Regions from separate parts of the Nocardiopsis sp. iso_238 genome, predicted to be linked through region 2. Evidence: predicted binding sites of a transcription regulator. Region 2 holds the regulator's gene; each other region holds the start of a gene.
The links. Region 2 encodes LexA, which represses DNA repair genes until DNA is damaged. Its sites were predicted from a motif close to TCGAACANNTGTTCGA; they were not measured.
Positions count from the first base shown of each region.

Region 1: the regulator LexA is predicted to act here: its motif matches at 967-982, upstream of ruvC (crossover junction endodeoxyribonuclease RuvC).
Region 3: the regulator LexA is predicted to act here: its motif matches at 1,293-1,308, upstream of AC0VYL_RS01925 (DUF6504 family protein).
Region 4: the regulator LexA is predicted to act here: its motif matches at 692-707, upstream of uvrA (excinuclease ABC subunit UvrA).

Region 1 is NZ_CM149668.1:4,193,409-4,195,606, reverse strand. It holds gene AC0VYL_RS19015 (NUDIX hydrolase) at 1-819, opposite strand, end outside; gene ruvC (crossover junction endodeoxyribonuclease RuvC) at 1,027-1,575, shown strand; gene ruvA (Holliday junction branch migration protein RuvA) at 1,652-2,198, shown strand, end outside.
Region 2 is NZ_CM149668.1:1,605,861-1,608,058, forward strand. It holds gene AC0VYL_RS07195 (alpha/beta hydrolase family protein) at 1-998, opposite strand, end outside; gene lexA (transcriptional repressor LexA) at 1,048-1,701, opposite strand.
Region 3 is NZ_CM149668.1:427,101-429,298, reverse strand. It holds gene AC0VYL_RS01935 (DivIVA domain-containing protein) at 1-175, shown strand, start outside; gene AC0VYL_RS01930 (M48 family metallopeptidase) at 294-1,208, shown strand; gene AC0VYL_RS01925 (DUF6504 family protein) at 1,322-1,582, shown strand; gene thrS (threonine--tRNA ligase) at 1,643-2,198, opposite strand, start outside.
Region 4 is NZ_CM149668.1:2,159,632-2,161,829, forward strand. It holds gene AC0VYL_RS09620 (TerC family protein) at 1-624, shown strand, start outside; gene uvrA (excinuclease ABC subunit UvrA) at 971-2,198, shown strand, end outside.

The DNA of each region.
Region 1 (2,198 bases), 2.6 Mb from region 2:
GGCGCCGCGCAGCAGCGGCGGGTGGAGGAGGGCCGCGCCGCCCGCCCGGTACAGCCGGGCACGGCGCCCGCCCCCCGCGCCCCCGCGCTCGGCCAGCTCCCCGGTGTCCTCCACGAACCCCGGGGTGGCCTGGATCTTGCGGTGGAAGTTGGCGGCGTGCAGGGTGCGCCCCCACACCGCCTCGTACACGCCGCGCAGTGCGGAGACGGTGAAGGTGGGGGGGAGGAAGGCGGCGGCCAGGGCGGTGTACTCCAGCTTGGAACGGGCGCGCTCGACCGCGTCACCGAGGACGCGCGTGTGGTCGAAGGCGAGGTCGTGCCGCTCCTGGGAACCGTCTCCGTGGCCGAGCGCGGTCCACGGCACCCAGGCGGCCTCGGCCGTGTCGCGGCCGGTGTGCGGGTCGGGCAGGTCGGGGGCGAGCACCATGTACGCCACCGAGACCACCCGCATGCGCGGGTCCCGGTCGATCGCGCCGTAGGTGCCGAGCTGTTCGAGGTGGAGCTCGGCGGGCAGCGGGGTCTTCTCCGTGAGCACGCGCAGGGCGGCGTCGGGCAGGTCGCGGTCGGCCGGGCCCCGCGGACCGTCCTCGGCCCGGACGAACCCGCCGGGCAGGGCCCACCGTCCGAGCTGGGGCTGTCGGGTGCGTCGGCCGAGCAGGACGTGGGGGAGGCCGTCGCGGATGGTCATCGCCACCACGTCCACGGTGACGGCGACGGGCGCGAAGGCGTGCGGGTCGTAGCCGTCGAGGTACCTGCGCTCGTCGGCCGCGTCGTAGCGGTCCGTCCCCGCGCCCGTCGGCTCGTCGATCCCCTCGGACACTGCTTCCCCCAAGTTGTTCTCATTCTGAGTTTTTCTCGATGTGAGTTGAACTTAGCACCGACCGGTCCGTCCGTCCACCCCCCGAGTCCACGGGCCGACACGCCGCCCGTGGCGGACGATCCCGTCGGAGCCCGCCGCTAGCATGGTGCGAACGGACGTTCGAGAACGGCGTCCGCGAGACGGTCGAACGAAGGAGCGGGTGGGGACGTGCGCGTGCTGGGGATCGACCCGGGGCTGACCCGCTGCGGGGTCGGGGCCGTGGAGGGCGCCATCGGCCGCCCCCTGCGCCTCCTGGCGGCCGACGCCATCCGCACCAGCCCCGACACCCCGCTCCCGCAGCGCCTGGTGGAGGTCGAGCGCGGCATCGAGGAGTGGCTGGACACCTACGAACCGGACGCCGTCGCCGTCGAACGCGTCTTCGCCCAGCACAACCTCAGCACCGTCATGGGCACCGCCCAGGCCAGCGGCATCGCCCTGGTCTGCGCCGCCCGACGGGGCCTCCCCGTGGCCACCCACACCCCCAGCGAGGCCAAGGCCGCCATCACCGGCAGCGGCCGCGCCGACAAGAAACAGGTCGGCGGCATGGTGGCGCGTATCCTCGGACTCGACGGGCCGCCGAAACCGGCCGACGCCGCGGACGCCGTGGCCCTGGCCATCTGCCACATCTGGCGCGGCGGGGCCCAGGCCCGGGTCGCCCAGGCCCAACAGGACTTCGCCCGCAAGGTGGAACTGGCCCGCCGCACACGCGGACGCTAGCCCCCGAGCGGCGACCGCCACAGGCAGCAGCACCCCCAGGAAGGAGACGGGCACCCCTCCCGGTGCCCCACACGAGATGATCGCGTTCCTCACCGGCCGGGTGGCCGCACGCGGCGCGGCCAGCGCCGTGATCGACGTCGGCGGGGTCGGCATGACCGTCCAGTGCACCCCCTCCGCACTCTCCCGACTCCACGTGGGGGAGGAGGGCACCGTCGCCACCAGCCTCGTCGTCCGCGAGGACTCGCTCACCCTTTTCGGGTTCGCCGACGATGACGAGCGGAACCTCTTCGAACAGGTGCAGACCGCCTCCGGCATCGGACCCCGCATCGCCCTGGCCATGCTCGCCGTGCACAGCCCCGACAGCCTCCGCCAGGCCGTGGCCACCGAGGACACCACGGCCCTGACCCGCGTGCCCGGCATCGGCAAGAAGGGCGCCCAGCGCATCGTCCTGGAACTGCGCGGCAAGCTCGACGCCCCGGTCATGACCGACGGCACCCTGCCGCCCGCCGACGGACCCCAGGGCATGGAACCCCACGGGGCCTGGCGCGGACAGGTCGTCTCCGGCCTGGTCAACCTCGGCTGGTCCAGCAAGGACGCCGAGGCCGCGGCCGCCGCCGTGGCCG
Region 2 (2,198 bases):
GGGGTGTCGTCGTACTCGCGCAGGATGTGGTCGACCCCGGCCAGGTCGACCCGCTCGGCGCCGTCCAGACCGGTCATGAGCCGGTCGATCTCCTCCTCGTTGACCTGGGCGTCCCGGTCGCCCCACAGGACCAGCACCGGGGTGTCCCCGGGCAGCTCCTCGGCCAGCTCGACCGGGTCGAAGGAGTCGATCCAGGCGAGGTAGTCGGCGCCGTTCTCGTCGAACAGCCCGGTGGCGTCGGTCTCGGGCATCTCCGATCCCGAGCGCACCGCGGCCCGCCCCGCCCGCAGGTCGGAGAGCATCTTCGCGGCGGTCACCTCACCGACACCGCCCTGGGCCTCGGCGGTGCGGACCTGCTCGGACACCTGGCGGTCGATGAGGTCGAGCATCCGGGTGCCGGGAGGAGCGGCCAGCACCAGCGCCGGTTCGGCGTCGAGGACCTCATGGGCGCGCAGGGCGTACAGGGCGCCCTCGCTGTGACCGAGGATGACGGTGCGTTCGGGGTCCACCTCGGGCTGGGCGACCAGCTCCGCGTAGGCGGCGGCCATCTGCTGCTCGAAGACCAGGGGGTCGACCGGTCGGTCGAGGGCCTCCTCCTCGGCCTCGGTCAGGTCGGCAGGGTCGGCGCTGCCGAACTTGTCGTAGCGCAGGGACGCCGCACCGGCTCCGGTCAGCACGCGGGCGAGGTTCAGGTTGGTGTTGGCCTCGGGGCGTCCGTAGCCGTTGCCGTCCCGGTCGGTGGGGCCGCTACCGGAGATGATGAGCACCCCGGGGACGGTGCCCCCGTCGTTCGCGGGGGCGGTGAAGGTGCCGGGCACCGTGAAGCCGCCGCCCTCGAAGGAGACCTCGCGCTCCTGCCCGGGGGAGCCGGGCAGGGCGGGCCCGTCGCCGTCGCTGGGCGCGCAGGCGGAGACCAGCAGGGTCCCGGCGGCCAGGATCGCGGCCAGGAGGGTGCGGGTCGGGGCAGGGGACACGGGGGCGGAGACAGGTGTCGACACGCCCTCAGCGTATCGGCCCGCCCACCGCCCCCGGCTCGGGGATCCGCGCTCAGACCCTGCGCATGACCGTGACGACCTTGCCGAGGATGGTGGCCTCGTCGCCCTGGATCGGCTCGTAGGCGTCGTTGCGCGGCATCAGCCACACGTGGCCGTCCGGCTCGCGGCGCAGCACCTTGACGGTCGCCTCGTCGTCCAGCATCGCCGCGACGATGTCACCGTTCTCGGCGGTCTGCTGCTGACGGACCACCACCAGGTCGCCGTCGGTGATCGCGGCGTCGATCATGGAGTCGCCCACCACGGTGAGCATGAACAGACGGCCCTCACCGACCAGCTGGCGCGGCAGTGCCAGGACGTCCTCCACGGCCTCCTCGGCGAGGATCGGGCCACCGGCCGCGATCCGGCCGACCAGCGGGACCGAGGCGGCCCGGGTGGAGTCGGCGGTGAGCTCCTCCTGGGTGAGGGTCTGGGAGGCCTCCCGGCCGGGGGTGCGCAGCTCCACGGCGCGCGGCCGGTTCTGGTCCCGGTGCAGGTACCCCTTGCGCTGGAGCACCTTCAGCTGGTGCGCCACGCTGGAGGGGCTGGACAGGCCGACCGTGTCACCGATCTCCCGGATGGACGGCGGGTAACCCCGTTCCCGGACGTACCTCTGGATGCAGTTGAGGACACTCTGCTGGCGTGCGGTGAGTTTGGGGGTGTCGGGCACGGACGCGCCCGGATCGCCGACGGGCGAAAGAACGGTGGTGGGTCCGGAGCCGACGGCTCCGGGGTTCTCCTCCGGCACGGCCGGGCCTCCTCGGTGTTCGGTTCGGTCAGGGCCTGCGTGTGTGGCCGGTCACCGGCCACGCGGACCGGACGGCGAAGCCGGTGTGAAATCAAGGTCAACTTTAGTCGTTGCACACGGTGATATCAAACAAGCGTTCGAGAGCCTGTGGACGGGATCGCGGAGGGATTTCCCTTTGTGTTTTCGGGAGCCGATTTCCGGTGGTCGCACTTATGTGTGTACACGCGCGCCGCGGCCGTTGTCCGTGGAATGCGCGATCCGGTATGGGGTTCGTCTCGCCGTGCCCCGCCGCCACTCCGTGGCCTCGGGAGGGAGTGGAATTCGGTCGGCGGTTCGGTGTGGCGGGCGTCGGGCCGCGCGTCCGCGCCCCCTTATCCTGGGATTCGGCTCCCTCGGCCGCACCCCCCGTTTCCACCTCC
Region 3 (2,198 bases), 1.2 Mb from region 2:
GTACACCCTGGAGGTCCTCCTCCAGGGAAGGCCGGACCGGGCCACGCTCACCGCCGCCGAGGTGGAGCGCGTCCAGTTCGCCACCACCCGGGCGCGCCCGGGGTACGACCCGGCCCAGGTGGACCACTTCCTCGACGAGCTCGCGGAGGAGTTCCGCCGGTACGAACACCCCTGAGCCCGGACACGCCGCCCCCAACCACACCACACGAAGGGAAGCGGAAAGTAATATTTAGGCACAGGGAGTAGTCATCCCCTGTCAAGGGCGGCCCGAGGGGAGCAGTATGCGACATTCCATGCCGTCTTGGGGGACCTCCCCGACCAGCGCGGTCCACGGGGTCCCCGGCTGCACCACCGTCCCCGGACCGTGGTCGGCGCACCAGCCCTCCCCGCACGCGAGCGAGCCGTACCCGGCCGACGCCGACGAGGAGGTCGTCCCGGCCTCGGCGCACCCCTGGGAGAGACCGCTGCTCGCATTGTGCGTGACGGTGACGCTGGTGCTGACCGCGGTGCTGTTGCGGCTGGTGTGGTCAGTGTCGGGTTCACTGCTGTGGACGGCGCTGTCACTGGCCGCGGTACCGCTGGTGTGCTGGTCGGCGCGCGGCCTGCGGTACGCCCGCGAGCGCGCGGAGTCGGTCCGGATCTCGCCCACCCAGTTCCCCGAGGCCTACCGGGTGGTGGTGTCGTTGGCGCGGGACATGGGGCTGCCCCGGGCCCCGGAGGCCTACGTTCGCCCAGGGCCGGTCTCGGTGCGCGCGGACGCCGCCGCGCACGGGTTCCGGCGCTACCTGGTACTCCCCGACGCCGTCTTCGACGACCGGGGCCTCCCCCAGGACCGGGAGGCCCTCGCCTTCCTCGTCGCGCACCAGGTGGGCCACGTCGCCGCCGGGCACACGGGGTACTGGCGGCGGGTGGCCACCCTCGGCGCCGACCTGGTCCCCGGCCTCGGCTCGGCGCTGTCCCGGGCCTCCGAGTACACCGCCGACAACCACGCCCACGCGCACGTGCCCGAGGGCGCGCACGGGGTGCGGCTCTTCGCCGGGGGCCCGTCCCTGTACCCGCGTGTGAACCTGGGCGAGATGGCCGCCCGGGCCCGCACGGACCGGGGCTGCGCGCTCCTGCTCTACCACCTGCTCTCCCGGCGCCCCAGCAACACCCGCCGGATGGCCGCCCTGCGCGACCGCGACCGCCGGGGCCGGGTGTTCCTGTAGCCCACAGGCGGGGATGGCGACCGCTCCGACCAGGGACTCAGTCACGAAGCGCGACCCTCGCCACCCTCAGGAGGCTTGACTCGTTCGAACACACGTTCGATAGACTGTGCCTCGTGAGTCTCCTGAACGACCAGATCAACGTCCGTTCCACCGACCGTGGCCACCCGGCGCAGTTCACCTGGCGCGGCCACACCTTCCGCGTGCGCCGGATCATCGGTGACTGGCCCGCCCGGCCCGGAGCCCCGGGCGTACCGGCCACGCACATCCATCTGCTCCGGGTCTCGGCCGAGTCCGAGACCGGGCAGCCCAGCATCATCGACATCTCCCGTGACGCCGCCTCGGACCGCTGGACCATGCGGCGCCAGTGGAGCTGACGGACGCGTCCCGGGCGCGGGCGGCCGCCCGCCGGGCCGATCCCCGGCGGGCGGACCGTCTCAGGGCCAGAGCTCGGCGGTGTGCGCCCCCACCAGGGCGCGGACCCGCTCCACGAACGCGTGCGCGGGCACCGGGTCCAACCGGCGGCCGTCCCGCAGCCGCACGGCCACGGTGCCCGCCAGCGCCTCCCTGCCGCCGATCACCGCCTGGTACGGCACCAGCCGGGACGCCCTGACCCGCGCGCCCAGACTGCCCCGCTCCGGTCCGGCGACCTCCGCGCGCAGACCCAGTTCCACACACCGCTCCACCAGCCGCTCCGCGTCCGCGACCTGGTCTCCTGAGACCGGCACGGCCACGACCTGCACGGGCGCCAGCCAGGCCGGGAACGCACCGCCGTGCACCTCGATCAGGTGGGCCACCGCCCGCTCCACGCTGCCGACCACGCTCCGGTGCACCATGACCGGCCGGTGCCGTGCGCCGTCGGCCCCGACGTAGGTCAGATCGAACCGCTCCGGCTGGTGGAAGTCCACCTGGACGGTGGAGAGGGTGAACTCCCGCCCCGCCGCGTCGGTGAACTGCACGTCGATCTTGGGCCCGTAGAAGGCCGCCTCGTCC
Region 4 (2,198 bases), 550 kb from region 2:
GCCTGGAGTGAGGTCTTCTACCTCTTCGGCGTCTTCCTCATCTACACCGGCTACAAGATCGTCCGCGACCACGTCAAGGGCGACGAGGACGACAAGGACTTCACGCAGACGCCCGTCGTGCGCATGGTGAAGCGCTTCTGGCCGGTGACCGACGACTACCACGGCGCCAAGCTGACCGTGAAGCTCGACGGCCGCCGCCACGTGACCCCGATGCTGCTGGTCATCGTCGCGATCGGCGTCATCGACCTCGTCTTCGCCGTCGACTCGATCCCGGCCATCTTCGGCCTGACGCAGGACGCCTACATCGTCTTCACCGCCAACGCCTTCGCCCTCATGGGCCTGCGCCAGCTGTACTTCCTGCTGGCCGGACTGATGGACCGCCTGGCCTACATCAGCTGGGGCCTGTCCGCGATCATGGTGTTCATCGGCGTGAAGATGATCCTGCACGCGCTCCACGAGAACGGCGTGCACGTCATCGACATCGGCATCGGCACCTCGCTGACCGTGATCCTCGGCATCATGACCGTCACCATCATCGGCAGCCTGGTGAAGTCCGGCATCGACCAGCGCCGCCAGGCCGAGGTCGAGGGCAAGGACCAGGACGCCACGGCCGACCGCTCCTGACCCCGAACCACCCCGTTTCCGGACGTTCCCGGAGTCCGCTCCGGGCAACTGTGGAAACCCGCCTCGTTCGAACGGTTGTTCGTTTATAGTGGTGGTGTCCCGACGCTCACGCGCCGGGGCACCACCATTTTCGCGTGGCGGAAGAAACCGCCCCGGGTGATCGTTAGTGTGGTCGGACGGGGTGTCGTGTCACCACTCCCCGACATCCCCTGAGCGGCCCGTCTCCGGAGCCGCGGCGGCCCGCGGGGGTCCGCGACCGCCTCAACGCGAAGCCATACACGGGTCCACCGACGTCATTCGACGTGGTCCGCGTCCTGTGCGTCAGAGCCGAAGGATGTCTCACTCGATGGTCGAACAACTCGTGGTCCGTGGAGCACGGGAGCACAACCTCAAGGACGTGTCGCTGGACCTGCCGCGCGACTCCATGATCGTGTTCACCGGCCTGTCCGGTTCGGGCAAGTCCTCGCTCGCCTTCGACACGATCTTCGCCGAGGGCCAGCGCCGCTACGTCGAGTCCCTCTCCGCGTACGCCCGCCAGTTCCTTGGTCAGATGGACAAGCCCGACGTGGACTTCATCGAGGGCCTGTCCCCGGCGGTCTCGATCGACCAGAAGTCGACCAGCCGCAACCCGCGGTCCACGGTGGGCACCATCACCGAGGTCTACGACTACCTGCGCCTGCTCTGGGCCCGCGTGGGCGTTCCGCACTGTCCGGAGTGCCACCGCGAGATCGCCCGGCAGACGCCGCAGCAGATCGTCGACCGGGTCATGGAGATGACCGAGGGCACCCGCTTCCAGGTGCTCGCCCCGGTCGTGCGCGGGCGCAAGGGCGAGTACGTCGAGCTCTTCAAGGACCTCCAGTCCAAGGGCTACACGCGCGCCGTTGTCGACGGCCAGGCGGTACGACTGGACGAGGCGCCCAAGCTCGGCCGCTACGACAAGCACGACATCGCCGTCGTCGTGGACCGCCTCAGCGTCAAGCCCGGCGCCAACGGGAGGCTCACCGACTCGGTCGAGACCGCGCTCAAGCTGGCCGGCGGCACCATCGTCCTCGACTTCGTGGACCTGGAGGCCGACGACCCCGAGCGGGAGAAGGTGTTCTCCGAACACCTCTACTGCCCCTACGACGACCTCTCCTTCGAGCAGCTCGAACCGCGCTCCTTCTCCTTCAACGCGCCCTACGGCGCCTGCCCCGACTGCTCCGGCCTGGGCACCCGCATGGAGGTCGACGCGGACCTGCTGGTCCCGGACCCGGAGAAGACCCTGGCCGAGGGCGCCATCGCCCCCTGGTCGGGCGGGCCCAACGGCGGCTACTGGGAACGCATCCTCAAGGCGCTGGGCGAGGCCGTGGGGTTCGACACCGACACCTCCTGGGAGCGGCTGCCGCGCCGCGCGCGCAAGGCGATCCTGGAGGGCCACGACACCCAGGTCCACGTCAGCTACCGCAACCGGTACGGGCGCAACCGCTCGTACTACACCGAGTTCGAGGGCGTGATCCCCTGGGTGAAGCGCCGCCACTCCGAGGTGGAGAGCGACCACACCCGCGAGCGCCTGGAGGGTTACATGCGCTCGGTGC